DNA from 4 places in the Streptomyces ficellus genome. Region 3 is predicted to be linked to each of the others. Evidence: riboswitches for the same ligand, from Rfam matches in the RefSeq annotation. Region 3 holds a riboswitch; each other region holds the start of a gene.

Region 1 (6,841 bases), 170 kb from region 3:
GAGCGGTCGAAGCGGCGGGTCAGCTCCAGGCCGGAGGACGGCTTCTCGAGCAGGGCGGTGAGGATCGCGTGCGGCAGTGACATGACCGCATCCTAGGGAGTGTCCGGAAAGTAGCGTCGTCCGCCCGGACGCGGGAGCGTCACAGGGTCGCCGCCAGCCGCGTCCCCTGGTCGATGGCCCGCTTGGCGTCCAGCTCGGCCGCCACGTCCGCGCCGCCGATCAGGTGCACCGGCGCCCCGGCCGCCACTAGCTCCTCGTACAGGTCGCGCCGCGGCTCCTGGCCCGTGCACAGCACCACCGTGTCGACGGGCAGGGTGCGCGCGTGGCCGTCGACCGTGATGTGCAGGCCGTCGTCGTCGATCCGCTCGTACGACGCGCCCGCGATCATGGTGACGCCCCGGTGCTTCAGCTCGGTGCGGTGGATCCAGCCCGTGGTCTTGCCGAGTCCGGCGCCGACCTTGGACGCCTTGCGCTGGAGCAGGTGCACGGTGCGCGGCGGCCGCGGCCGCTCGGGTGCGCGCAGCCCGCCCCGCTCGGTGTAGGACATGTCCACGCCCCACTGGCGGAAGTAGGTCTCGGCGTCCTGGCTCGCGCCCTCGCCGCCGTCCGTGAGGAACTCCGCCACGTCGAAGCCGATGCCGCCCGCCCCGATGATCGCGACCCGCTCGCCGACCGGGGCGCCGTCGCGCAGTACGTCCAGGTAGCTGACCACACACGGGTGGTCGACGCCCTCGATGACGGGGGTGCGCGGGGTGACGCCGGTGGCGACGACCACCTCGTCGTAGTCGCTCAGCAGCTCGGGCGTGGCGTGCGTGCCCAGCTTCACGTCCACGCCGCGCAGCGTCAGCTGGGTGCGGAAGTAGCGCAGCGTCTCGTCGAACTCCTCCTTGCCGGGCACCCGCTTGGCGATGTTCAGCTGGCCGCCGATCTCGTCCGCCGCGTCGAACAGGGTGACGTCGTGCCCGCGCTCGGCGGCCGAGACGGCGCAGGCGAGGCCGGCCGGGCCCGCGCCGACGACCGCGATCCGCTTGCGCAGCCGGGTGGGGGAGAGGACCAGCTCCGTCTCGTGGCAGGCGCGCGGGTTGACCAGGCAGGAGGTGATCTTCCCGCTGAAGGTGTGGTCGAGGCAGGCCTGGTTGCAGCCGATGCAGGTGTTGATGGTCTCCGGCCTGCCGTCCGCCGCCTTCGCGACGAAGTCGGGGTCGGCGAGGAACGGCCGGGCCATCGAGATCATGTCCGCACGCCCCTCGGCCAGGATCCGCTCGGCGACCTCGGGGGTGTTGACGCGGTTGCTGGTGATCAGCGGGATGGACACCGAGCCCATCAGCCTCTTGGTGACCCAGGTGTACGCGCCGCGCGGCACCGAGGTGGCGATGGTGGGGATGCGGGCCTCGTGCCAGCCGATACCCGTGTTGATCATCGTGGCTCCGGCCGCCTCGATCTCCCGGGCGAGCGCCACGACCTCCTCCAGGGACGAGCCGCCCGGCACGAGGTCCAGCATCGAGAGCCGGTAGATGAGGATGAAGTCCGGGCCCACCCGCTCCCGGGTCCGGCGCACGATCTCCAGCGGGAAGCGCACCCGGTTCTCGTAGGAGCCGCCCCACCGGTCCTCGCGCCGGTTCGTCCCGGCGGCGATGAACTCGTTGATCAGGTAGCCCTCGGAGCCCATGATCTCGACGCCGTCGTACCCGGCGGACTTCGCCAGCTCGGCGGCGCGCGCGTAGTCCTCGATCGTCTGCTCGATCTGCGCGTCGGTCAGCTCGTTGGGTACGAAGGGGCTGATCGGCGCCTGGAGCGCGCTGGGCGCGACCAGGTCGGGGTGGTAGGCGTACCGCCCGAAGTGCAGGAGCTGCATCGCGATGCGCCCGCCCGCCGCGTGCACCGCGTCCGTCACGACGCGGTGCGCGGCGGCCTCCTCCTCGGTGGTCAGCTTGGCCCCGCCCTCGTAGGGCCGCCCGGCGTCGTTGGGCGCGATGCCGCCGGTGACGATCAGCCCGACGCCGCCGCGGGCCCGCTCGGCGTAGAAGGCGGCCATGCGCGCGAAGCCGTTCTCGGCCTCCTCCAGCCCCACGTGCATGGAGCCCATGAGCACCCGGTTGGGCAGCGTGGTGAACCCGAGGTCCAGGGGTTCGAGCAGGTGCGGGTACGGGGCCGGGGCCTGGGCCTGGGTCGCAGTCATGGGGGCGCCTCCTCGCGCGATGTCGTCGCCCCAGTTGTAGACGACCACGGAGGCCTTGTGCAACAAGTTGCATAAGGTTCGGCACGTGACCTGCACAACGCGCACGGCAGACCCGCCCTGGCGGTGACGCGTCCTAGCGGTCCGTGACCGCCGCCGCCCACTCCTCCAGCTCCTCCGGGGTGCGCGGGCCCGCCTCCCCGGGGCCCAGCAGGCCCCGGTCGCGGAGCACCCGGGCCACCGCCATTCCCCAGGGGCGGCGCAGCCGGGCGGCGTCCAGGAGCGCCTGGTCGGCGAGGAGCCCGGCCACCGGGCCGGTGCGCAGGCCCTCGGAGGTGAGGACCGCCGCGTCGTCGGCCCAGCGCAGCGCGAGGTCCACGTCGTGGGTGGCCATGACGACCGTCGTTCCGGAGGCGCGCAGCCCGTCCAACACGGCCAGCAGCCGCTCCTGGCCGTGCGGATCGAGCCCCGCGGTCGGCTCGTCGAGGACGAGCACCCGGGGATGCATGGCGACCGCTCCCGCGATCGCGGCCCGCTTGCGCTGGCCGTACGACAGCAGGTGCGTCGGCCGGTCCTCCAGCGCCGCGATGTCCAGCGCCTCCAGCGCCTCGCTCACCCGCTCCCGCACCTCGCGCTCCGTGAGCCCCAGGTTCATCGGCCCGAACGACACGTCCTGGCCCACGGACGCGGCGAACAACTGGTCGTCCGGGTCCTGGACGACCAGCTGCACCGTCGTCCGCAGCCGGGTCAGCCCGGCCCGGTCGTACGACACGTCCCGCCCCTCCAGGCGCAGCCGCCCGCTCACCGGCCGCAGCCCGCCGCTCAGCAGCCGCAGCAGCGTCGTCTTGCCGCTGCCGTTGCGGCCGAGCAGCGCGACGGACCGCCCCGCGGGCACGGCGAAGCCGATGTCCCGCAGCACGGCGGGGCCGTCCTCGTAGGCGTAACCGGCGCCGACGAGTTCCACCACGGCGGAAGCGTTCATGACAGGAACCTCTTCAGGACGAAGGTGAGGGCGACGAGCCCCGCGAGCAGGGCGCCCGTCGCGGCCAGGAACCGCCCGGAGACCGCGGTCCGCGGCACCAGCACCCGCAGGGTGCCGTCGTAGCCGCGGCCGGCCAGCCCCGTCTGGAGCCGCGCGGCACGGTCGAAGGCCCGGACGAAGGCCGTCGCGCCGAGACCAGCGAGGGACCGCCAGGCGGCCGCCCTGCTCGTCAGCCCCAGGCGCGCCGCCTGCGCCTGCCGGACCCGCCGGACCGCGTCCAGCAGGAGGAAGGCGATCCGGTACATCACGAGCGCCACGTCGACGACCGGCGCCGGCACCCCCGCCCGCGCCAGCCGCGGCAGCACGTCGGAGACCGGTGTGGTGAACGCGAACAGCAGCACGCCCAGCGAGGCCGCGGACGTACGCAGCAGCAACTGCCCGGCGTGCAGCGGTCCGTCGGGCGCGAGCGAGACGAAACCGCCCGCCCCGCCCACCTGGAACAGCAGCGGAACCGCCCCCGTCACACAGAAGCCCAGCGGGACGCGCCACGCCCGCCACAGCTGCCGCGCGGCGACCCCGGCCGGGCCGAGCAGCACCACCAGGGCCGCGGCGGCGACCAGCACGGCGCCCGGCCAGGGCGGCAGGCACACGGCCAGTACCGTCAGGCCGAACCCCAGAGCGGCCTTCTCGCACGGATGACGGCGGCGCCAGCGACTGCTGTGCGCCGCCGCGTCGATCGGCAGCACCGGGCGGCTAGGCGGAGGGCTGCCGGTCGCCGGCGCCCGGGGCGTCCGCGCCGTGCGCCTGGTCGTCCCCGGCCTGCTCCCGGGCCCGGGTCTCGCCCTGCCGGCGTCCGCGCCGCAGCCCGAAGTAGTACGCGAGCACACCCGCGCCGATGGCGGCCTGGAGCGCGAACAGGGCCGACTCGACCTCGCCGGACGGCGGCTCGTACAGCGGGCTGAACCACGGCTCGTAGTCCGGCTCCAGCTCGGTGATGGCCGTCTCCGCCTGCGCGTCGGCGCCCGCGAACGGCTCCTCCTTGTGGTCGCCCATGCCCAGCGCGAGCGGGAGGACGGCCAGTGCGACCACGACGAGCAGCAGCAGCGTGTTGATCCTGGCGTTACGGCTCATCGGGCCACGGCCTCCTTCGAGTTCTTCGCCGGCTTCGCCGACAGGACGCCGAGCCGGAGCAGGTCCCCCTTGCTCGACTGCGTCAGCAGGCGCATCACCAGCACGGTGAGCAGGCCCTCGCTGACCGCCAGCGGGATCTGTGTGACCGCGAAGATGCCGCCGAACTTCGCCAGCGCGCCGGCGAAACCGCTGCCCGGGTCGGGGAACGCCAGCGCGAGCTGCACGCTGGTGACGCAGTACGTGGACAGGTCGGCGACGAACGCCCCGAAGAACACGCTCACCATCAGCGGCGCGCCGAAGCGGCGCAGCAGCCAGTACGTGGCGAAGCCCGCCCACGGCCCGGCTATCGCCATGGAGAAGGCGTTGGCGCCCAGGGTGGTCAGGCCGCCGTGGGCCAGCAGCAGGGCCTGGAAGAGGAGCGTGATGGTGCCCAGCACCGCCATGATCGGCGGCCGGAACAGGATGGCCCCGAGCCCCGTGCCGGTCGGGTGCGAGCAACTGCCCGTCACCGAGGGGATCTTCAGCGCGGAGAGGACGAACGTGAAGGCACCGGAGGCGCCGAGGAGGAGGGTCGACTCGGGATTGGCCCTGACCTCACGGGTCAGGGCGCGGACGCCATGGGCGACGAACGGAGCGGCGGCGACGGTCCAGGCGACCGCGTGCGCAGGGGGTAGGTACCCCTCGGCGATATGCATGATGTGGGAGACCCTCTCCAGCACCTCGTGGATGGACAACGCGCCCCGGCCGGTCTCCTGGCTGACGGGATGACAGAGGATGCCGCCGCGGCCCCGCCTTCCCGGACCCGCGGTCTCCCGCGGTGTTCCAGTGGCTTCCCGGAGGGGTGGAGCCGGACTTCCCGATCACAGTGGCGAGGGCCGCACCGGTACCGCACCGGTTTCCCGAACACCAAGGCCCTGCGACAGTAGTGCGTTGACCAGGTACATCACAACCCGCGCGGCGACCGGGAACGTCACACCCGAAACGGGACCGGGCCGGGGCCGGGACCGCGGCCGGGGCCGCCACCGGGCGTCACCGCCCGCACCACCCCGCGCCTCCGGCCGCGCTCCCGGTCGCGCCCTCGTCGTCAGCCCTTGCGGTAGCCGTACGCCTCCGCGGCCGCCGTCGCCACCGCGTCCAGGTCGCCGCCCGCCGAGGCGGTGACCACCGCGGCCACCGCGCCCTCCACGAACGGCGCGTCCACCAGCCGGGTGCCCGGGGGGAGCTCGTCGCCCTCCGCCAGCAGGGCCTTCACCGTCAGGACCGCGCTGCCCAGGTCCACCAGGACGGCCACGCCCGCACCGCCGTCGACCGCCGTCGCCGCCTGCGTGATCAGCTCCGCGCTGGTGCCGAGCCCGCCGTCCGGAGTGCCGCCCGCCGCCGCCACCGGCGCGGTCTCCCCGCCACCGGCGAGACCCCGGGCCAGGTCCGCCACCGAGGACGCGACCCGGGCGCTGTGCGACACCAGCACGATGCCCACCCGCGCGGTCACCGCGCCGCCTCCGCCCCGGCGAGGGCGCCGATCAGCAGGGCGGACGACGTGGCCCCCGGATCCTGGTGCCCGACGCTGCGCTCACCGAGGTAGCTGGCCCTGCCCTTGCGCGCCCGCATCGGAACGGTCGCCAGGGCGCCCCGGTCCGCCGCCTCGGCCGCCGCCGCGAACGACGCGCCGAGCGACTCGGCCAGCGCCTCCACGGCCGGCTCCAGCGCGTCCAGCATCGTCTTGTCCCCGGCCTTCGCCCCGCCGAGCTGCGCCACCGCGGCCACGCCCACCCGCAGCGCCTCGGCCAGCTGCACGGGCGCCACCTCGGCGGCGTCCCCCAGGGCCTTCCCGGTGCGCCGCAGCAGCGTGCCGTACAAGGGCCCCGAAGCACCGCCGACCGTCGAGATCAGCTCCCGCCCCGCGAGCACCAGCACCGCGCCCGGCGTCCCGGCCGGGTCACCCTCCAGGGCCTTGACCACCGCGGCGAATCCCCGCTGGAGGTTGGCCCCGTGGTCGGCGTCCCCGATCGCCGAGTCGAGGTCGGTGAGCCGCCCGGCCTCCCGGTCCACGGCGGCGGCCGCGCCGGTCATCCAGCGCCGGAAGAAGTCCGCGTCGAGCATCACGCGCCTCACACTCCCCATCGCAGGGCGGCCGTCCGCACCGGTGCGTCCCACAGCCGCAGCAGTTCCTCGTCCGCCTGGCACACGGTCACCGAGCACCCCGCCATGTCGAGCGAGGTCACGTAGTTCCCGACGAGCGTACGGGCCACGGTCACGCCCCGCTCGCCCAGCACCCGCTGCACCTCGGCGTTGAACCCGTACAGCTCCAGCAGCGGTGTCGCGCCCATGCCGTTGACCAGCACCAGCACCGGCCCGCTCGGCCTCAGGTCCTCCAGGACGGCGTCCACCGCGACGTCGGCGATCTCCCGCGACGTCATCATGGGCCGCCGCTCCCGGCCCGGCTCGCCGTGGATGCCGATGCCCAGCTCCAGCTCGCCCGGCGGCAGGTCGAACGTCGGGCTGCCCTTCGAGGGGGTGGTGCAGGCGCTCAGCGCCACCCCGAAACTCCGCGA
Region 2 (6,841 bases), 900 kb from region 3:
GACGGACGAGTCGGAGTCTGGAATTGCGCGCCAGTTGCTCATCAGGCTTTCGAGACGTCACGGGGGCAGTCTTCCCGCTGACGCCCCGAAAGCCCAAACGGAACGCGATTCGCCGGGCTCGGCGGGGTCAGATCAGGGAGGTGAGGAAGCGGCGCATGGCCTCCTCGTAGCGGTCCGGGTCGGCGTTCCACATGGCGGCGTGCGGGGCGTTCGGGACGGTGTGCAGGGTGACCAGGTCGGCGCGGCGGGCGGCCAGCTCGCGGGAGCTCTGCCAGGGCGCGAGGCGGTCGTCCGGGCCGTGGAAGACGAGCGTGGGTACGCGCAGGCCCCGCGGGTCGGCGGCCTCGGCGAGCCGGTCGCCGTGCACACCGGTGCTGCCCTGCGCGGCGCGGACGGCGAGCGGGAGCAGCGGGGCGGGCACCCGGCGGGCGGTGGCCAGGGCGCGCAGGGTGGCCTCCCAGTCCAGGACCGGCGAGTCGAGGACGAGGCCGCTGATCCGGTCGCGCAGGCCGCAGTTGGCGGCGGCGTGCAGGGCCATGGACGCCCCGGTGGACCAGCCGTGGAGGATGACGCGTTCGGCGCCGTGCCGTACGGCGTGGCGGATCGCGGCGTCCAGGTCGCGCCATTCGGAGTCGCCCAGGTGGCCCAGTCCGCCGGCGGGGCGAGGCGCTCCTGGGTCGCCTCGGTAGGCGAGGTCCAGGACCGGCAGGCGCATCCGGTTGAGGAACGTCATGAGGTTCAGCGGGTGCTCGCGGGTCGTGCCGATGCCGTGGACGGCGATGACCCAGGTGGAGCGGGAGGCGGGGACGAACCAGGCGGGCAGGGCGCCGAGTTCCCCCTGCACCTCCATGTCGCTGTACTCCAGGCCGAGCGCCGAGGCAGGGGTGCCGGTGTGCAGCTGCGGGGTGAACCTGACCCGGCTGCCCGGTTCGAGCCGGCCGCCGACGACCCGTTCGAGCCGGCGTACGACGGTGTCGGCGCTGTGCGGTACGTCGTCCAGGACGGGCCCGACGACGGCGTGGACGTCCGGGCCGGCCAGCCCGTAGGTCCCGGGGCGCCGGGAGGCGAGGCAGCGGGTCAGGGTGACCTGCCCGGCGGCCGTGGCGTGCACGGTGAGCCGGGGCTCGCCGGGCAGGGGCCGGCCGGACGGCACCTTGAGCGCGGCGCTGCTGGTGTACCGGCCGGCCGCGACCGCGGCCGCGCCGGCACCGATCAGTGTGGTGACGGCCGCTGCCGTCGCTGTAGCGGGGCGCACCGTTCCAGTGTGGTGACGTGCGGGTGCGGATGCCAGTGGGCGCCCCCCGCCGGGGTGTCGCGCACCCGGCGACGTACCCAGGGTGGGGCCGTGCCCCCCACCCACCGCCCCGCGCCCGGCGACGCACCGGGGTGGGGCCGTGCAGGGTCGCCCCCGCAGGGGACCGGCGGCGTTACCGGGGCTCCCATCCTCGTAACTCGAGGCCGCCGGCCCCGAGGAGGCGAGCCCGGAGGGGCCACGCCCCCCACCCACCGTGCGTATCCGCACCGCCCACCGGGCGAACCGGGAACAGGCACCCCGCCGGCCCGTTGTGCCCACCCGTTCCGCCCTGCGGAACGATTGCCCACAACAGGGTGGGGGGGGACCCAGCGGGACGATTGCCCACAACGGGTGGGCGGGGGTGGGAGCGGCCGCGGGACGATTGCCCACAACGGGTGGGCGGGGGTGGGAGCCGCCCAGCGGGACGACTGGCCACAACGGGGGCGAGGGTGGGCCCAGCGGGGCGAGCCCAGAACGAGACCGGCGGGGCCGTCAGTGGGGCTGGCCGTAGCCGGAGAGCTTCGTGGCGGCTTCGTGGAGTTCGGCGGGGGACAGGAGGCTGGGGGTGTGGCCGGGTGCCGAGGTGGCGGTGAGCCAGACGCGGCACATCCACTCCAGCTGGGCCGTGCGGTCGTAGGCCTGGTCCAGGGTGTCGCCGTAGGTGACCGTTCCGTGGTTGCGCAGGAGGCAGCCGGTGCGGTCGTCCAGGGCGCGCATCATGTGGGCGGCGAGGTCCGGCGTGCCGTACAGGGCGTAGGGGGCGACGCGGACGGGGCCGCCGAGGGCCGCGGCCATGTAGTGGATCGGTGGGAGTTCGGTGACGAGGGTCGACGCGGCGGTGGCGTGGACGGCGTGGGTGTGCACGACGGCGCGGGCCGTGGTGCGGCGGTAGATCTCCAGGTGCATGGGGAGTTCGCTGGTGGGCGCGAGCCGGCCGCGGACCTGGGTGCCGTCGAGGTCGACGGCGACGGTGTCGGCGGGGGTGAGCCGGTCGTACGGCACGCCGCTGGGGGTGACGAGCACCAGGTCCCCCACCCGTGCGGAAACGTTTCCGGAGGTACCGACGACCAGCCCGTCCGTCACCGTCCTGCGGGCGGTGCCGACCAGTGCGTCCCATGCCCGCTCGATCGCGTCCTGTGTCATGCACCCGATCCTGTCAGGCACCGGGCGGGTCCGGCACGAGTGATCCATGTCTCGTCGGCGGGTCGGCGCCGGGCCACGGCGCGGCCGTGAGGAGACGGGGCGGGGTGCCGGAATCGCCCGGTTTTCCGGCCCCGACCTCACGCCCGGGGGCGTAAGCGGAATGACCGCACCCCGCTTGGGGTCACCATGGCGCCCGAGCCAGTTCACCTTCCGTTCACTCAGGTTGCTTACGTTCGCCGTGCCACTGACGTCGAACGATTGCCTGGGTAAATGGAACACATCACGCTGCTGCTCGCCATTGTGGTCGTGACAGCTCTCGTGTTCGATTTCACGAACGGTTTCCATGACACCGCCAACGCGATGGCGACCACCATCTCGACCGGCGCGATGAAGCCCAAGACGGCGGTGGCCATGTCCGCCGTGCTCAACCTGGTCGGCGCCTTCCTGTCCGTCGAGGTCGCCAAGACGATCTCCAGCGGACTCGTCACCGAGGACGGCATCACACCAGAAGTGATCTTCGCGGCGCTCGTCGGCGCGATCCTGTGGAACCTGCTGACGTGGCTGGTCGGCCTGCCGTCCAGCTCCTCCCACGCCCTGATGGGCGGCCTGGTCGGCGCCACCGTCGCCTCCGTCGGCATCGGCGGCGTCAACGGCGGCGTGGTCGTCACCAAGGTCCTGATCCCGGCCGTCGCGGCCCCGCTGGTCGCGGGCATCGCCGCGATGCTCGCCGCCCGCCTGACGTACAAGGCGGGCAAGCACGTCGACGAGAAGACCGGCCGCAAGGGTTACCGCGCCGGCCAGATCGCCTCGGCCGGTCTGGTCTCCCTCGCCCACGGCACCAACGACGCGCAGAAGACGATGGGCATCATCACCCTCGCCCTGGTCGCCGGAGGCGTCCTCGTGCCCGGCTCGAACCCGCCGGTCTGGGTGATCGTCTCCGCCGGTCTGGCCATCGCCCTCGGCACCTACCTCGGTGGCTGGCGCATCATCCGCACCATGGGCAAGGGCCTCACGGACCTCCAGCCGCAGCAGGGCTTCGCCGCCCAGACCAGCGCGGCGGCCGTCATCCTGGCCTCCTCCAACCTGGGCTTCTCGCTCTCCACCACGCACTCCTGCTCCGGCGCCGTGATGGGCGCGGGCCTCGGCCGCAAGGGCGGCGTGGTCCGCTGGTCGACGGCGACCCGGATGTTCGTCGCCTGGGGCCTGACCCTGCCGGCCGCCGGCCTGGTCGCCGCCGCCTCCGAGTACGTCACCAAGCAGGGTGACTGGGGCGTCGCCGCCGTCGCGGTCTTCCTGGTCGCCTCCTGCGCCGCGATCTGGTTCATCTCCCGCCGCCAGGTCGTCGACCACACCAACGTCAACGAGGTGGAGCAGGAGGAGCCCGCGGGCGTCGTGACCACCGCGATCGCGGCCGTCACCCCGCCGCCCCCGGCCGGTGCCGTCGCGGTCACCGCCGAGGAGCTCAAGGCCACCATCCCCGCCCCGGCGGGTGAGGCGAACTCGACGTCCCACGCCCCGGCTCCCGCCGCCACGGTGTAAGGAAAGAACAGCATGAAGATCGACTGGGCAGCTCTCGGCTCCGTCTTCGGGGTCAGCCTCCTGGCCACCGTCGCACTGGTGGGCCTGTTCACCCTCGGCATCGTCGGCCTCTCCAAGCAGGAGACCGCCTCCGCCGGCGGGGGCTCCGCCACCCTCGCCCGCACGGGTGCCTACGCCTGCTTCGCGCTCTGCGCGGCGGCCGTGGCGTACGGGATCTTCCTGATCGTCACCTGATCGGGTCTCCCCCGGCTCTCCCCCGGCGCCCCCGGAACGACATGTCGTTCCGGGGGCGCCGTCGTACGCCGGTGTGTGCCTCGGCACAACCTCCCGCCGCAGGTCAACAGCGAGTTGACGGGCGTTCGCGGGGCGTGGTGGACTGCCGGGGCCATTACGGCGGCAGGTGAGGAAGCCGGTGCGACTCCGGCGCGGTCCCGCCACTGTGAGTTCGCCCTGACGGGCGGATGAGTCAGGAACTCCCGTCGCCGGTCACGTCGAGCCAGGGCGCGGACCCTGAGTGAGGACATCACCATGCCCGGCTGCCTTCGCGCTGCCCCGGAAGCACCCAGCACATCGAGAACCCATGCGCGGTGACCGCGTCTTCGCGTACGGCGCCGCCGCCGGGCTGGCCGCCGATCTGCTGCTCGCCGACCCCCGCCGCGGGCACCCCGTCGCCGCGTTCGGGCGCGCCGCGGGCGCGGTGGAGGGCGTGTTGTGGCGCGACCACCGCGCGTGGGGCGCACTGCACTCCGTGGTGTGCGCCGGGGGCGCGGCCGGGGCGGCGGTGCTCGTCAGCCGGGCGGTACGCGACCGGGGCGCCGTTCCCGCCGCGCTCACCGCGGCCGCCGTGTGGGCCGTCGTCGGTGGTACGACGCTGGGGCGCGAGGCCCGCGCGATCGGGGGCGCACTGGCCGCCGGCGACCTGGAGGTGGCGCGCGAACGGCTGCCGCACCTGTGCGGGCGGGACCCGCAGTCCCTGGACGGCCCCGGCATCGCCCGCGCGGTCGTCGAGTCGGTCGCCGAGAACACCTCCGACGCCGTGGTCGGCGCCCTGGTGTGGGGCGCGGTCGGCGGCGTACCGGGCCTGGTGGCCTTCCGGGCGGTGAACACGCTCGACGCGATGGTGGGCCACAAGTCCCCGAGGTACCGCCGCTTCGGCTGGGCGTCGGCGCGCCTGGACGACGTGGCCGGCTGGCCGGGCGCCCGGCTGACGGCCGCCCTGGCCGCGGTCGCGGGCGGGAACCCGCGCGGCGCGGTCCGGGCCTGGCGGGCCGACGCGGACAAGCACCCGAGCCCGAACGCGGGCCCGGTGGAGGCGTCGTTCGCCGGCGCGCTGGGTGTACGGCTGGGCGGGACGCTGTCGTACGGCGGGCGCGTCGAGCACCGGCCGGTGCTCAACGCGGCGGGCCGGGCGGTGGAGGTGGCGGACATCGAGCGGGCGGTGCGGTTGTCGCGCCGGGTGAGCGCCCTGACCCTCGCGGTGTGCGCGGGCGGGCGGCTGGCGTTCGGGGCGATGAGGCGGAGGCGTACATGAAGCGGGGTGGGGGGCTGCTCGTCGCGGGCACCACGTCCGACGCGGGCAAGAGCGTCGTCACGGCCGGCATCTGCCGCTGGCTGGTGCGGCAGGGCGTGAAGGTCGCGCCGTTCAAGGGGCAGAACATGTCCCTGAACTCGTTCGTGACGCGCGAGGGCGCGGAGATCGGGCGGGCTCAGGCCATGCAGGCGCAGGCGGCGCGCGTGGAGCCGACCGCGCTGATGAACCCGGTGCTGCTCAAGCCGGGCAGCGACCGCTCCAGCCAGGTCGTGCTGATGGGCAAGCCGGTCGGCGAGCTGAGCGCCCGCGGCTACCACGGCGGCCGCCAGCAGGCGCTGCTCGGCACGGTCGTGGAGTGCCTGGAGGAGCTGCGGAGCACGTACGACGCCGTCATCTGCGAGGGCGCGGGCAGCCCGGCGGAGATCAACCTGCGGCGCACCGACATCGTCAACATGGGCATCGCGCGCGCCGCCCGCTTCCCGGTGGTCGTGGTGGGCGACATCGACCGGGGCGGCGTGTTCGCGCAGTTCTTCGGTACGACGGCGCTGCTGGCGCCGGAGGACCAGGAGCTGGTCGCGGGTTATCTGGTGAACAAGTTCCGGGGTGACGTGACGTTGCTGGAGCCGGGCCTGGACATGCTGCTGGACCTGACCGGCCGGCGGACCCTCGGTGTCCTGCCGTACGCGCACGGGCTCGGCATCGACGAGGAGGACGGGCTGCGGGTGTCGCTGCGCGGCGCGGTCCGCGAGTCGGTCGTCGCGCCGCCGGCCGGCGAGGACGTGCTGCGGGTCGCCGTCTGCGCCGTACCGCTGATGTCCAACTTCACGGACGTCGACGCGCTGGCCGCCGAACCGGGCGTGGTGGTCCGGTTCGTGGACCGGCCGGAGGAGCTGGCCGACGCGGACCTGGTGGTGGTGCCCGGGACGCGCGGGACGGTGAGGGCGCTGGCGTGGCTGCGCGAGCGGGGCCTCGCGGAGGCGATCGCGCGGCGGGCCGCCGAGGGGCGCCCGGTGCTCGGCATCTGCGGCGGCTTCCAGGCGCTGGGCGAGCACATCGACGACGAGGTGGAGTCCCGGGCCGGTGCGGTCGAGGGGCTCGGGCTGCTCCCGGTGCGGGTGCGGTTCGCGCCGGAGAAGACACTGGCGCGGCCGGTCGGCGAGGCTCTCGGCGAGCGGGTCGAGGGGTACGAGATCCACCACGGTGTCGCCGACGTGCGCGGCGGCGAGCCGTTCCTGGACGGGTGCCGCGTCGGGGCGGTGTGGGGCACGCACTGGCACGGCTCGCTGGAGAGCGACGGCTTCCGGCGGGCGTTCCTGGCGCAGGTGGCGCGGGCG
Region 3 (6,841 bases):
GCGGGTGCGCGCTGGTCGTGGACGGCGAGCCGGTGGCCGTCGCCGGGGACGTCGCCGCCGTACCGCCGCGCTGGACCGCCGACGGCGCGCTGCTGCTCACCGTCGACGGCCGGTTCACGCTCGTACGGCCCGGGGAGCCCCGTGCCGCGGAGACGATCCCCTTCGAGGGGACCGTGCGGGTGCGCCGCCCGCGGTACCGGACCAAGGCGCACGACTTCGAGGGCGGCCGGACGCGTCCCGTGCGGGGCATCCACCTGCCCGCGCTGTCGCCCGACGGGCGCCGGATCGCCTTCGCCGCGCTCGACTCGCTGTGGCTGGCCGCGACGGAGGGCGGGCGTCCCCCGCGCCGGCTGGTGCGCGCGGGGCCGACGCGCTACCTCCTCGGGCCGGCGTGGGCGCCCGACGGGGCGTCGCTGGTGTACGCGGACGACGGCGACGGCCTGCTCGGGGTGTACCGCCACGACCTCGCCACGGGCGCGCGCACGACGCTGGCGACCGGCGGCCGCGTCCACCCGGCCCTCTCCCCCGACGGCGGCCGGCTCGCGTGCCTGGACCTGGCGGGGCGCCTCCTCGTGAAGGACCTGGCCACCGGTACCGAACGCGTGCTGGCGGCCCCGCTGGCCGGTGGCGGCCTGCCGGGCCGGCCCAGCTGGTCCCCGGACGGCCGCTTCCTCGCCCTGTGCGACCGCAACCGGCTGAACCAGCGCTTCCGCGAGGGCTACAACCTCGTCCGCGTCGTGGACGCCTCGACCGGTGCCGGCCGGCTGCACGCGGTCGCCCCGCACACCTCCGTCTCCGACCGGTACGGTTCCGGTCCCGTGTGGTCGCCCGACGGCCGGTGGATGGCGCTGATCGTCGAGTCGGCCCTGTGCCTGCTGCCCGTCGCGCCGGACGGCACACCGACGGGCCCCCCGCGCACGCTCACCACCGAGCCGGCCGACCACCCGTCGTGGTCGGGCGACTCCCGGACGCTGCTCCATCTGTCGGGCGCCCGGCTGCGGTTGACCGCCGTCGACGGCGGCGGCACGCGTACCGTGCGGGTCCCGCTGGACTACCGGCGGGCGGGGGCCGCCGACACCGTGGTGCGCGCCGGCCGGTTCTGGGACGGCACGGGCGACGAGTCGTCGGTGCGGGAGGACGTCGACGTCGTCGTGCGTGGCGGGCGCGTCGCGGCGGTGGAACCGCACTGGTCCGGCCGTGACCGGTCGGCGGCGCGGCGGGTCGACGCCTCGGACCGGACGGTGCTTCCCGGCCTGTGGGACGCCCACAGCCACCCCTGGCAGTACACGTACGGCGGCCGGCAGACCGCGTGCCAGCTGGCCTACGGCGTCACGACGGCCGTGTCGCTCGGCGGGTTCGCCCACGAGCAGGCCCGCATCAGGGAGGCGGCCGACGCCGGGCTGCTGGCCGGCCCGCGGCTGCTGAGCTGCGGCGAGCTGCTGGACGGCTCCCGGGTGGCCTACAGCATGGGCCGGGCGCACCGCACGCGCGCGGGGCTGCGCCGGTCCCTGGAGCGGGGTGCCGCGCTCGACTGGGACGTGGTCAAGACGTACGTGAGGGCGCCGGGCTGGGTGATGGAGGAGGCGGCGCGGTTCGCCCACGAGCGGCTCGGGGTGCGCGTGGGCAGTCACTTCTGCTCGCCGGGGCTCCAGACCGGACAGGACATGACCAGTCACCTGTCGGCGACGCAGCGCGGGGAGTCCGGACACGCGGTGACCGCGACGGGCCGGGCCTACCAGGACCTGCGGGAGCTGTACACGGCCGCCGGCACCGACTTCACCCTGATCGCCACGCCGTTCCCGGCGATGTGGCTGGTGGGCGCGGACCCCGGGCTCGCCCGGGACGACCGGGTCGTGTCGGTCATGCCGCCGTGGGACTCCGCGCTGGTACGGGAGCTGGCCGCGCTGCCGCCGGGCGAGGCCCGGCTGGCGGCGCTGCGCACGGAGACGGAGGTGTACCGGCGGGTCCTCGCGGCGGGCGGACTGGTGGCGCTGGGGACGGACGCGCCGATCGTGCCGGTGGGCCTGTCGCTGCACCTGAACCTGCGGGCCCTGCACCTGGGCGGCCTGTCGCCGGCCGAGGCCCTCGCGACGGCCACGCGGCTGCCCGCGCGGGCGTTCGCCCTGGACCGGGACCTGGGCACCCTGGAGGTGGGCCGGGTCGCGGACCTCGTGGTGGTGGACGGCGACCCGTTCACGGACTTCGACGCGCTGGTGCGCACGGTGTCGGTGCTCAAGGGCGGGGTGCCGTACGAGAGGGCCGCGCTCGTCGGGGCGTTCGCCGCACCGGAGGTCCGGTCGCGCGGGGACCGGACCGGGCCGGCCGGGCAGGACTGGGCGGCCGTCGGCCGCGCCCTGCGCGGGGACGGGTGCTGTGCGCCCGGCCCGGACCTCGGGTGACGGCCGGCCGGTCCGGGCGTCAGTCCGCGGCGTCCTGCGGGTACCAGCGCAGTTCGACCGTGTTGCCGTCGGGGTCCTTCACATAGACGGACTGGGCGCAGCCCCGGGCTCCGAAGCGGCTGACCGGCCCCTCCACGACGTCGAACGTGCCCGAGTCGATGACCTCCTGCCAGTCCAGGGGGTCGACGACCAGGCAGATGTGGTCGACGTTCGACTCGCCGCGGGCGCGGGCGAACAGGTCGATGATCATCGTCGGGGTGACCCGCACGGACGGGAACGGCACCTTGCCCGCCCGCCACTCCTCGACCCGTACCGGCTCCAGGCCGAGCGGCCCGCAGTAGAACTCCAGTGACCGCTCCACGTCTTCGACATTGAGCACCACATGGTCGAAATCCTTGACCCTCATCAGGGCCTCCCCCTTCGTCGGTCCCGCACCGGTCCGGTCCGTCCCGGACCGAGCGCCACGGTACAACGCGGTGGGGACGCGGGCCCGCACGGCCGCGGCGGGCGCAAACAAGCCAACGGCGGGGGTGGCCCTGTCGGGGCGGGGCGGGTGCCCCTACGCTGAGGAACGCGATCGGTTCGCGTCACCGCTTGCGGGTGGCGCGTCGCAAGAGGGAACCCGGTGGGAATCCGGGACTGTCCCGCAGCGGTGAGTGGGAACGAACGCCGTCAACGAGCACTGGACCCCATCCAGCGGTCCGGGAAGCGACGGCCAGTAGGTGACTGCCGGAACCCGGCAGCAGGCGCCCACGAGTCCGAAGACCTGCCGGTCGCGCGCGTGCGGTACGGCACGCGCTGTTCGCGGTGGCCTCGAGGGCTGGGTCAGCGGTGTACGCGGTCCGACGCGCGGGTGCGCGGCGGACGCGCTTCGCCCGTGCGCTCCCCCGGGGTCGAGACGACGAGGGAGGAAGCGCGTTCGTGCCCCCGAGACATCCCATCCGGGCGGGCCGCCGGCTCGTTCGCAGACGGCCGTGACCGGCGTCCCCGCCCCGCCGCACCCCCCGTCCTCCGTTCCCGCCCGCCCGGGGCGCGTCTCGGCCGGGGTGTGCCACGGCACGCTGGGCGAGCTGTACCAGGGCCCCCTGCGGCACGGGGCGGGGGAACGGGACATCGCCATCGTCTCGTTCCCGGTGGAGCTGCACTCCTGGGTGTACTTCACGCCCGGGGAGGACACCCCGGCCGGCCCTCGGGACGCGCCGCCGCTCGGGGAGAAGGCCCGGGCGGCCGCCGGACTGTTCCTGGACCGGTTCGGGCTGGTGCTGCCGCCCGGCCGGCTGAGCGCCCATTCCGATCTGCGCGTGGGGGTGGGGATGGCGAGTTCGACCGCGGACGTCGTCGCCACGCTGCGCTGCCTGTTCCGCGTCTTCTCCCTGCCGTACGACCCCGCCGCGGTCACCGCGATCCTGTCGTCGATCGAGCGGGCCGACAGTGTGTTCCTCGACGAGTTCGCGCTGTACCTCAGCGCCCGCCACCGGGTGGTGCGCCGGCTGGGGCGGTCGGTGGGTTTCCACACGGCCTACGTCACGGAGCCGGGGACGGTGGACACCTCCGCCGTCACACCTCTGCTGCTGCGCCACTACCGGCGCAGGGCGGAGGAGTACGGGCGCTGTCTGACGGACCTGCTGAAGGGGTTCTCGGCGGCCGATCCGGCGGCCGTCGCCCGGGCGGCGACGGACAGTGCCGTGCTGTCGCAGGAGGTGCTGCCGAAGCGGACGTTCGAGGCCCTGCTCGCGCATCGCGGGGAGTTCGGGGCGGACGGTGTCTTCGTCGCCCACACCGGCTCCCTGGCCGGCTTCCTCTTCACGCGCCGCCCCGACCCGTTCGTCAAGGACGACGTGTCGGCGTTCTTCCGTTCGCTCGGCCACCAGTGTTCGTTCGCCCAAGGAGGATACGGGTGATACACCCCCACATCGCCGACGCCCTCAAGAGGCCGGACCTCGTCCGGCTGTCGGAGGGCATGGTCCTGATCCGGTTCGAGTCGATGAAGGTCTACTCCGCCCTCGCCGCCGTCGGGAACCTGCTCGACCGGGGCGTGATCCGGCCGGGGCAGACCCTGGTCGACAGCTCCAGCGGCATCTACGCCCACGCCCTGGCGCTGGCCTGCCACCGCTACGGCCTGCGCTGCCACATCGTCGCGTCGACCACGGTCGACGCGACCACCCTGGCGCAACTGGAGGTCCTCGGCGCGACCGTCGAGCAGGTCAGGCCGTCGCGGAACCTCAAGCTGGACCAGGAGTTACGGGTGCGGCGGGTGCGGGAGCTCCTCGCCGAGCGGCCCGACGTCCACTGGATGCGCCAATACCACGACGACGTCCACTACCTGGGCTACCGGGAGGTCGCCGACCAGCTCGCGGCGGCGGCGCCGGACCGGCCGCTCACGGTCGTCGGCGGCGTCGGGTCCGGGGCCTCCACGGGCGGGATCGTGCAACACCTGCGCCGCCGCGACCCGGACGTGCGGCTGGTGGGCGTCCAGCCGTTCGGCAGCGTCACGTTCGGCAGCCAGGACCACCACGATCCCGAGGCGATCATCGCGGGCATCGGCTCGTCGATCGTGTTCGACAACGTGCGCCACCACCTCTACGACGCGGTGCACTGGATGGACTTCACCCACGCCCTGTCCGGCACGGTCGCCCTGCTGCGCGACCACGCCGTCTTCGCGGGCCTGTCGACGGGCGCCGCCTACCTGACCGCCACGCACGAGACGCGGCGCCATCCGGACCGGCTCCATCTGGTGATCGGCGCCGACACGGGCCACCGGTACGTCGAGCAGGTGCACGCCCGGCACGCGCAGGCCCTGGACCCGGCCGCGCTGAAGCCCGTCGAGGTGGACAGTCCCGAGGCGATGTCCATGCCCTGGTCCGTCATGGCGTGGAACCGCACGCCCTGCCCGGCGCACTGGAAGGAGGCCGCCGCATGACCGTGGTGTGCCTGGAAGCCCTGACGTTCGGACTCGGCCACCTGGTGCGCGCGGCGGACGCGCTGGGCGAGCGGCTGCGGCTGCTGACCCGCGACCCGGCGTACTACGCCCACGAGCTGGAGCGCCTGCCCGCCGGCGCCCTCGACGTCGTGACGACCGAGACGTTCGACACCGAGCGGGTGGCCGGACAGCTCGACGCCACGCCCGGCCTGCGCGGTCTGATCAGCTCCACGGACACCTGGACCCTCGTCGGGGCGGAGCTGACCGCCCGCTTCGGCCTGCCGGGGCTCGAACCGGGCGTGCTGCGGCTGACGCGCGACAAGGCCGCCGTGCGCGACCGGCTGCACCGGGCGGGCCTGTCCCGGGCGGGCGCCGTGGAGGCGGACGGCGGGCGGGGGCACGGTAGGGCGGGCCTGGGCGCCCTGGTCCTGAAGGAGGTGGGGCTGCCGGCCGTCCTCAAGGACACCGCCGGTACCGGCAGCCAGAACGTCTGGCTGGTCAGGGACGAGCGGGAGCTGGAGCACGCCCTGGAGGAGGCCGCGGCGCGGCGCCTGACGGGCCGGCTCTTCGCGGAGCCGTACTTCACCGGGCCGGTCTACAGTGCCGAGACCCTCACCTGGGCGGGGCGGACCCGGCTGCTGGGTGTCTCCAGCCGGCAGATGTCCCCCGAGCCGCACTTCCGCGAGGAGGTGACCGCGTTCCCGGTGGCGTTCGGCGAGGCGCGGCGGGCGGCGCTGGAGGGCTGGCTGGGCGAGGTCCTCGCCGCCATCGGCTACACCGACCGGTTCGCCCACGTCGAGTTCGCGCTGACCACCGCCGGGCCGGAGGTGGTGGAGGTCAACCCGCGCATCGGTGGCGCCCTGGTCGGCGAGGGCATGTGCCGGGCGCTCGGGGTCAACGTGTACACGGCGATGGTGGAATGCGCGCTGGGCCGGCGGCCCGCCCTGATGGACGCGCGCCTGCCGGGCGGGCCGGCCGTCGCGTTCGTCCTCGGCTACCCGCGGGAGCCGGGGACGTTCACCGGCGTCGAGGGGCTCGACCGGCTGGCGGACATGCCCGGCGCGCCCGCCTGGTACCCGGTCAAGCGGGTCGGTGACCGGATCGAGCACCTCGGGGACAGCCGCGGGTACGCGGGCATCGTCTACGCGGAGGGGGAGACCGCCGAACTGGCCACGCACTGCGCGGTGGCGGCGGCGAACGCCGTCCGGGTCCTGACCGGTCCGGTCGCGGCCGCACCGGAGGACCGGGACGTCACCGGGCCTGTCGGGGCCGCACGGGACAGCCGGGGCCCCGGTGGCTGAACCGTCCAGGGGCGCGGGGGGCTTGCGGGCCGCGTTGTCGACGCCGGCCGGCCCGCCGCGCTTCCTGCTGCTCAGTTCGTTCCTCATCCCGCTCGGCAGTTTCATGGTGCTGCCGTTCATGTCGGTGTTCCTGCACGAGCGGCTGGGGATGGGGCTCGGCACGGTCGGTGTGGTCCTGGCGGTGGCGTCGCTGGTGCAGTTCTCGGGCGGGGTCCTCGGTG
Region 4 (6,841 bases), 4.2 Mb from region 3:
AAGTTCGTCAGCTCCTGGACGCCCTGGAGCTCCATGAACGAGAACGGGTTCTCCGAGCCGTACACCGGGGCGAAGCCCAGGCGCGTCAGGCGCTGGTCGGCCACGCACTCCAGGTACTGGCGCATCGACTCGGTGTTCATGCCCGGCAGGCCGTCACCGCACAGGTCGCGGCCGAACTGCAGCTCCGCCTCGACGGCCTCCTTCAGCATGTCGGTGACCTGCTGCCGCAGCTCGTCGTCGAAGAGCTCCGGCTCCTCCTTGCGGACGGTGTCGACGACCTCGAACGCGAAGTTCATGTGCATGGTCTCGTCGCGGAACACCCAGTTGGTGCCGGTCGCCAGACCGTGCAGCAGGCCGCGCGAGCGGAACCAGTACACGTAGGCGAACGCGCCGTAGAAGAACAGGCCCTCGATGCACGCGGCGAAGCAGATCAGGTTCAGCAGGAACCGGCGGCGGTCGGCCTTCGTCTCCAGCCGGTCGATCTTCTCCACCGAGTCCATCCAGCGGAAGCAGAACTGCGCCTTCTCGCGGATCGACGGGATGTTCTCCACGGCCGCGAAGGCCGCCGCGCGGTCCTCCGGGTCGGGCAGGTAGGTGTCGAGCAGCGTCAGGTAGAACTGGACGTGCACGGCCTCCTCGAACAGCTGCCGCGACAGGTACAGCCGCGCCTCGGGGGAGTTGATGTGCTTGTAGAGCGTCAGCACCAGGTTGTTCGCGACGATCGAGTCGCCGGTCGCGAAGAACGCCACCAGCCGGCCGATCAGGTGCTGCTCGCCGGGGGTGAGCTTGGCGAGGTCGGCGACGTCGGAGTGGAGGTCGACCTCCTCCACCGTCCAGGTGTTCTTGATGGCGTCCCGGTAGCGCTCGTAGAAGTCCGGGTAGCGCATCGGGCGCAGGGTCAGTTCGAAGCCCGGGTCGAGCAGGTTCTTCTCGTTGTTCGGAATGGTCATTACTGGCAGGCCTCGCAGGACTCGGGGTTTTCCAGGGAGCAGGCGACCGCGTCCTCCGGTGTCGCCTGCGCGGGTACGGGGACGCTCGCGCGGGCCGCGGCACGGGCGATCCTGGTCGCCGGGCGCGAGCGCAGGTAGTACGTCGTCTTCAGGCCCTGCTTCCAGGCGTACGCGTACATCGACGACAGCTTGCCGATGGTCGGCGTCTCCAGGAACAGGTTCAGCGACTGTGACTGGTCCAGGAACGGGGTGCGGGCGGCCGCCATGTCGATCAGGCCGCGCTGCGGGATCTCCCACGCCGTGCGGTACAGCTCGCGCACCTCGGCCGGGATCCAGGTGAAGCCCTGCACCGAGCCGCTGGCCTCGCGCAGCGCCTCGCGCGTCTGCGCGTCCCACACGCCGAGCCGCTTCAGCTCGTCCACCAGGTAGGAGTTGACCTGGAGGAACTCGCCCGACAGCGTCTCGCGCTTGAACAGGTTGGACACCTGGGGCTCGATGCACTCGTACACGCCCGCGATCGAGGCGATGGTCGCCGTCGGCGCGATGGCGAGGAGCAGCGAGTTGCGCATGCCGACGGTGGCGATCCGCTTCCGCAGCGCGTCCCACCGCTCCGGCCAGTTCAGCTCCACGTCGTAGTGGTCCGGGTGCAGCACCCCGCGGGCGGTACGGGTCTTCTCCCAGGCCGGCACCGGGCCGTTGCGCTCGGCGAGGTCGGCGGACGCCTCGTACGCGGCGAGCATGATCCGCTCGGCGATGCGCGTGGACAGGGCCCGCGCCTCGGGGGAGTCGAACGGCAGCTTCAGCTGGAAGAAGACGTCCTGGAGGCCCATCGCGCCCAGGCCGACCGGCCGCCACCGGGCGTTGGAGCGGCCCGCCTGCTCGGTCGGGTAGAAGTTGATGTCGACGACCCGGTCGAGGAACGTCACCGCCGTGCGGACGGTCTCGTCCAGCCGCTCCCAGTCGATCGAGTCACCGGACACGAAGGCGCCCAGGTTGACCGAGCCCAGGTTGCAGACGGCCGTCTCCCCGTCGTCCGTGACCTCCAGGATCTCGGTGCACAGGTTGGAGGAGTGGACCGTGTGGCCCGGCTCGGCGGTCTGGTTGGCCGTGCGGTTGGAGGCGTCCTTGAACGTCATCCAGCCGTTGCCGGTCTGCGCCAGGGTGCGCATCATCCGGCCGTACAGCTCGCGCGCCGGCATCGTCCTGCGGGCCAGCCCCCTGGCCTCGGCGGCGCGGTACGCGGCGTCGAACTCCTCGCCCCACAGGTCGACCAGCTCCGGCACGTCGGCCGGCGAGAACAGCGACCAGTCGGCGTCGGCGTTGACCCGGCGCATGAACTCGTCCGGGATCCAGTGCGCCAGGTTCAGGTTGTGCGTACGCCGGGCGTCCTCACCGGTGTTGTCCCGCAGCTCCAGGAACTCCTCGATGTCCGCGTGCCAGGTCTCCAGGTACACGGCCGCCGCGCCCTTGCGCCGCCCGCCCTGGTTCACGGCCGCGACGGAGGCGTCCAGCGTCTTCAGGAACGGCACGATGCCGTTGGAGTGCCCGTTGGTGCCGCGGATCAGCGAACCGCGCGCCCGGATGCGGGAGTAGGACAGGCCGATGCCGCCCGCGTGCTTGGAGAGCCGCGCGACCTGGTGGTAGCGGTCGTAGATCGAGTCCAGCTCGTCCAGCGGCGAGTCCAGCAGGTAGCACGAGGACATCTGCGGGTGGCGCGTACCGGAGTTGAACAGGGTGGGGGAGGAGGGCAGGTAGTCGAGCCGGCTCATCAGCCGGTACAGCGCCGTCACGTCGTCCAGCGCCCGTACCGAGTCGTCCTCGGCGAGGCCCGCCGCCACCCGCATCATGAAGTGCTGCGGCGTCTCGATCACCTTGCGCGTGATCGGGTGGCGCAGCAGGTAGCGCGAGTAGAGCGTCCGCAGCCCGAAGTAGCCGAACCGGTCGTCGCCCTCGGGGTCGACGGTCGCGTCCATCCGCTCCGCGTGCAGCTCGACGAACGCGGCCGTACGGTCGGCGATCAGGCCCTCGCGGTGCCCCACGGCGACCGACGCCGTGAACGACACGGCGCCCTGTCCCGCCGCCTCCTCGGCGATGGTCCGGGTCAGCAGCCGGGCCGCGAGCCGGGAGTAGGCGGGGTCCTCCGAGATCAGCCCGGCGGCCGCCTCGGTGGCCAGCTCACGCAACTCCGCCTCGTCCGAGCCGGCGTGCCGGCCCCGCAGCGCGGCGGCGGCGACCCGGCCCGGGTCGGTGTCGGGCAGGTCGGCGGTGAGGTCGGTCAGGGTCCGCAGCAGCGCGGTCCCGGGTCCGTCGCTTCCGTCGCTCTCGATCGCTGAAACCGGATCGGCTGGCGCGATGGTCACGTGGGGGCTCTCCCTCGCTCGGCTCGGGGCCACCGCGGACGCGGGCGGGGGAGCGGGCACGCCCGGGCACACGGGGGCGCAGGGCACCGCGTCCACCGGCCCACTCCGCGAGACCCGGACGTCTGGGCACCCGGACCGGACGGACCGGGTGCGCTGTCGGCAGGTCTTCGGACTCGTACGTACACAAAGGCACACCAACACACCGTTGCGGGACAGTTCCGGATTTCCACCGGATTCCCCTGCGGCGACAGCGAGGACGAGCATACATGTGGGGGGCGCCCGTTGAGGAACCCCCCACATGTTGTGTCGCCGGAGTGTTAGAGGGACAGCGCGTATGTGGCGAGAGTGACGCCCGGGACCGGCTGCCAGTCCCGTTCCGGGGTACGGGCGAAGCCCAGCCGGTCGTAGATCCGGTGCGCCGCCCGCATGGACTGCTGGGCCGACAGCACCAGCCGGCGGCACCCCCGCACGGCCCGCGCCCGCTCCACGCACGACCGTACGAGCGCCTCGCCCGCGCCCCGCCGCCGCGCGTCGTGGGCGACCGCCAGCATCCGCAGCTCCGCCTCGCCGTCCCGCGCGAGCTCGGCCCACGGCCCGCCGCCCGCCGGGACGAACGTCACCCCGCCGAGCACCCGTTCGTCCGCCCCGACGGCGACCAGCACCTCCGCCCCGGCGGCCCGCCGGGCCACGTCCCGCAGCTCGATCAGGTACTCGTCGCTCTCCCCGAAGGCCAGCAGGCCGTCGCCGAGGTACGCCCCGGCCGTGACCTCCGCGAGCGCCCGGTGTTCCGCCGGTCGTACCGCCCTGATGGTGATGTCCATGGGGCCAGAGTGCACAACGAACGGGCCGCCGCGCCTCCATGGCGGAGACGTGACGGCCCGTCGTACGCGGATGGGTCAGTGCACGGTCAGTGCCCGGCGCCCTCGGTGACCTTCGGGAGCTCCACCTTGACGCCCGGGTCGCCCGCGTCGGCCGTGTAGTCCTCGGGGGACGTCTCGTCGACGCCGTCCGGGGCGTTGACCGCCTTCAGGACGAAGGTGAGGACGACCACGACCACGGCGTTGAGGACGAACGCGGTGAGGCCGATGTAGCCGATCTCGCCGATGCCGGGGATCTCGGCGGACGAGCCGCCGAAGTGCTTCTGCGTGGGGCTCGCGACCCCGTACGCCGCCGCCGTGCCGTAGATCATGCCGACCGCCCAGCCGGCCAGCAGCGCCCAGCGGTGGAACCAGCGGGTGAACAGGCCGCCCACCAGGGCCGGCAGGGTCTGGAGGATCCAGATGCCGCCGAGCAGCTGGAAGTTGATGGCGACCGTCTTGTCCATGGTGAGGACGAACGCCAGCGCGCCCACCTTCACCAGCAGCGACACCAGCTTGGACACCTTGGTCTCCTGCTCCGGGGTGGCGTCCGGCTTCAGGAAGTCCTTGTAGATGTTGCGGGTGAACAGGTTCGCCGCGGCGATGGACATGATGGCCGCCGGGACCAGCGCGCCGATGCCGATGGCCGCGAAGGCCACGCCCGCGAACCAGTCGGGGAACATGTTCTCGAACAGCTGCGGGATGGCCAGCTGGCCGTTGTCCACCTTCACGCCCGCCGCGATCGCCATGAACCCGAGCAGCGCGAGCAGGCCCAGCATCAGCGAGTACAGCGGCAGGATCGTGGTGTTGCGGCGGATCACGTCACGGCTGCGCGAGGACAGCGTCGCCGTGATGGAGTGCGGGTACATGAACAGCGCCAGCGCCGAGCCGAGCGCCAGGGTCGCGTACCCCCACTGGCCCATCTCCGGCGGTACCAGCGAGCCGCGCGGCTTGTCGGTCGCCGGGTTGATCTGCGCGTACGCCTCGCCGGCCTTGCTGAAGATCTCGTCGAAGCCGCCGAGCTTGATGGGGATGTAGATGATCGCCACCGCGATGACGATGTAGATCAGCGTGTCCTTGACGAAGGCGATCATCGCGGGCGCCCGCAGCCCGGAGGAGTACGTGTAGGCCGCGAGGACACCGAAGGCGATCAGCAGCGGCAGGTCCTTGATGAACCAGTGCGTGTTCTCGCCGCCGCCCACGCCCATCACGTCCAGCACCGCCTGGATGCCGACCAGCTGGAGCGCGATGTACGGCATGGTGGCGAGCAGACCGGTGAGGGCCACCGCCAGCGACAGGCCCTTCGAGCCGAACCGCCCGCGCACGAAGTCCGAGGTGGTGACGTACCCGTGCTTGTGGGACACCGACCACAGGCGCGGCAGGAACGTGAAGATCAGGGGGTAGACGAGGATCGTGTACGGCACGGCGAAGAAGCCCGCCGCGCCCGCCGCGTAGATCGCCGCCGGGACGGCGACGAAGGTGTACGCCGTGTAGAGGTCGCCGCCCAGCAGGAACCAGGTGATCCAGGTGCCGAACGATCTGCCGCCCAGGCCCCATTCGTCCAGGCTGTGCTCGTTCTCGGCCTTGCGCCAGCGGGAGGCCAGGAAGCCCATCACCGTGACGGCCAGGAAGAAGAAGATGAAGACGGCGAGTGCGACGCCGTTCACGCCGTCCTTCACTTCGACGCACCTCCCTGCGCGGGCACGCCGGCCGAGGACTCGGTGCGCGCCTTGGCACGGGCGCGCTGGTCACGGTGCCACAGCTGGTACGCGATCATGGTCAGCACGGTCGATATGACGACCCACGCCATCTGGTACCAGTAGAAGAACGGGATCCCGATGAACGACGGGTCGGTCTTCGCGTACGAACCGACCCAGAGCATCGCCACGAACGGAGCGAGCAGGCAGAGCGCCACCACCACCCGCAGGGGGGTGACCACTGGTTGTTTCTCCTGTGTCATACGGCGACTCCGTCCCCTTGCTGATCACGTGGCGTAATGCGCACGCAATCTAGGGGACCGTCATGCCGCATGGAACCCCCGTCCGGATAACGGACGGGTCTCGTACGGGTATCGGCGTGCCCGGGGCCTTCGCCTAGCCGTTGGGGCGCTTCAGGCGGGCCACGAACTTGTACCGGTCGCCCCGGTAGACGGAGCGCACCCATTCCACCGGTTCGCCGTTTCCGTCCAGGGAGTGGCGGGAGAGCATCAGCATCGGCAGGCCGACGTCGGTGCCGAGCAGCCCCGCCTCGCGCGGCGTCGCCAGGGACGTCTCGATGGTCTCCTCCGCCTCGGCCAGGTGCACGTCGTACACCTCCGCGAGGGCCGTGTAGAGCGAGGTGTACTTCACCAGGGAACGCCGCAGCGCCGGGAAGCGCTTGGCCGACAGGTGCGTCGTCTCGATGGCCATCGGCTCGCCGCTCGCGAGGCGCAGCCTCTCGATGCGCAGGACCCGCCCGCCGGCCGAGATGTCGAGCAGCCCGGCGAGGGTGTCGTCGGCCGTGACGTACCCGATGTCCAGGAGCTGCGAGGTGGGCTCCAGGCCCTGCGCGCGCATGTCCTCGGTGTAGGAGGTGAGCTGGAGGGCCTGGGAGACCTTCGGCTTGGCGACGAACGTGCCCTTGCCCTGGATCCGCTCCAGGCGGCCCTCGACGACCAGTTCCTGGAGCGCCTGCC

The links. Region 3 has a riboswitch for cobalamin ahead of EIZ62_RS29850 (GHMP family kinase ATP-binding protein). Riboswitches for the same ligand answer to the same signal wherever they lie in the genome.
Region 1: linked by a shared signal. The riboswitch ahead of EIZ62_RS30575 (energy-coupling factor ABC transporter permease) and the one ahead of EIZ62_RS29850 (GHMP family kinase ATP-binding protein) in region 3 are both predicted to bind cobalamin.
Region 2: linked by a shared signal. The riboswitch ahead of EIZ62_RS25645 (cobalamin biosynthesis protein) and the one ahead of EIZ62_RS29850 (GHMP family kinase ATP-binding protein) in region 3 are both predicted to bind cobalamin.
Region 4: linked by a shared signal. The riboswitch ahead of EIZ62_RS10565 (ribonucleoside-diphosphate reductase subunit alpha) and the one ahead of EIZ62_RS29850 (GHMP family kinase ATP-binding protein) in region 3 are both predicted to bind cobalamin.

Annotation. Positions count from the first base shown of each region.
Region 1 is NZ_CP034279.1:6,802,934-6,809,774, forward strand. It holds gene EIZ62_RS30550 (PadR family transcriptional regulator) at 1-83, opposite strand, end outside; gene EIZ62_RS30555 (NADPH-dependent 2,4-dienoyl-CoA reductase) at 140-2,179, opposite strand; gene EIZ62_RS30560 (energy-coupling factor ABC transporter ATP-binding protein) at 2,313-3,158, opposite strand; gene cbiQ (cobalt ECF transporter T component CbiQ) at 3,155-3,904, opposite strand; gene EIZ62_RS30570 (energy-coupling factor ABC transporter substrate-binding protein) at 3,912-4,289, opposite strand; gene EIZ62_RS30575 (energy-coupling factor ABC transporter permease) at 4,286-4,984, opposite strand; cobalamin riboswitch at 5,015-5,215, opposite strand; gene dhaM (dihydroxyacetone kinase phosphoryl donor subunit DhaM) at 5,374-5,778, opposite strand; gene dhaL (dihydroxyacetone kinase subunit DhaL) at 5,775-6,389, opposite strand; gene dhaK (dihydroxyacetone kinase subunit DhaK) at 6,398-6,841, opposite strand, start outside.
Region 2 is NZ_CP034279.1:5,733,524-5,740,364, reverse strand. It holds gene EIZ62_RS25665 (alpha/beta hydrolase) at 128-1,255, opposite strand; gene EIZ62_RS25660 (class II aldolase/adducin family protein) at 1,787-2,437, opposite strand; gene EIZ62_RS25655 (inorganic phosphate transporter) at 2,708-3,976, shown strand; gene EIZ62_RS25650 (hypothetical protein) at 3,989-4,210, shown strand; cobalamin riboswitch at 4,332-4,471, shown strand; gene EIZ62_RS25645 (cobalamin biosynthesis protein) at 4,557-5,507, shown strand; gene EIZ62_RS25640 (cobyric acid synthase) at 5,504-6,841, shown strand, end outside.
Region 3 is NZ_CP034279.1:6,632,637-6,639,477, reverse strand. It holds gene EIZ62_RS29860 (amidohydrolase family protein) at 1-2,399, shown strand, start outside; gene EIZ62_RS29855 (VOC family protein) at 2,419-2,805, opposite strand; cobalamin riboswitch at 2,961-3,187, shown strand; gene EIZ62_RS29850 (GHMP family kinase ATP-binding protein) at 3,374-4,300, shown strand; gene EIZ62_RS29845 (cysteine synthase family protein) at 4,297-5,319, shown strand; gene EIZ62_RS29840 (ATP-grasp domain-containing protein) at 5,316-6,620, shown strand; gene EIZ62_RS29835 (MFS transporter) at 6,613-6,841, shown strand, end outside.
Region 4 is NZ_CP034279.1:2,475,480-2,482,320, reverse strand. It holds gene EIZ62_RS10570 (ribonucleotide-diphosphate reductase subunit beta) at 1-950, opposite strand, end outside; gene EIZ62_RS10565 (ribonucleoside-diphosphate reductase subunit alpha) at 950-3,310, opposite strand; cobalamin riboswitch at 3,452-3,574, opposite strand; gene EIZ62_RS10560 (GNAT family N-acetyltransferase) at 3,628-4,131, opposite strand; gene mctP (monocarboxylate uptake permease MctP) at 4,218-5,846, opposite strand; gene EIZ62_RS10550 (DUF3311 domain-containing protein) at 5,843-6,127, opposite strand; gene EIZ62_RS10545 (GntR family transcriptional regulator) at 6,261-6,841, opposite strand, start outside.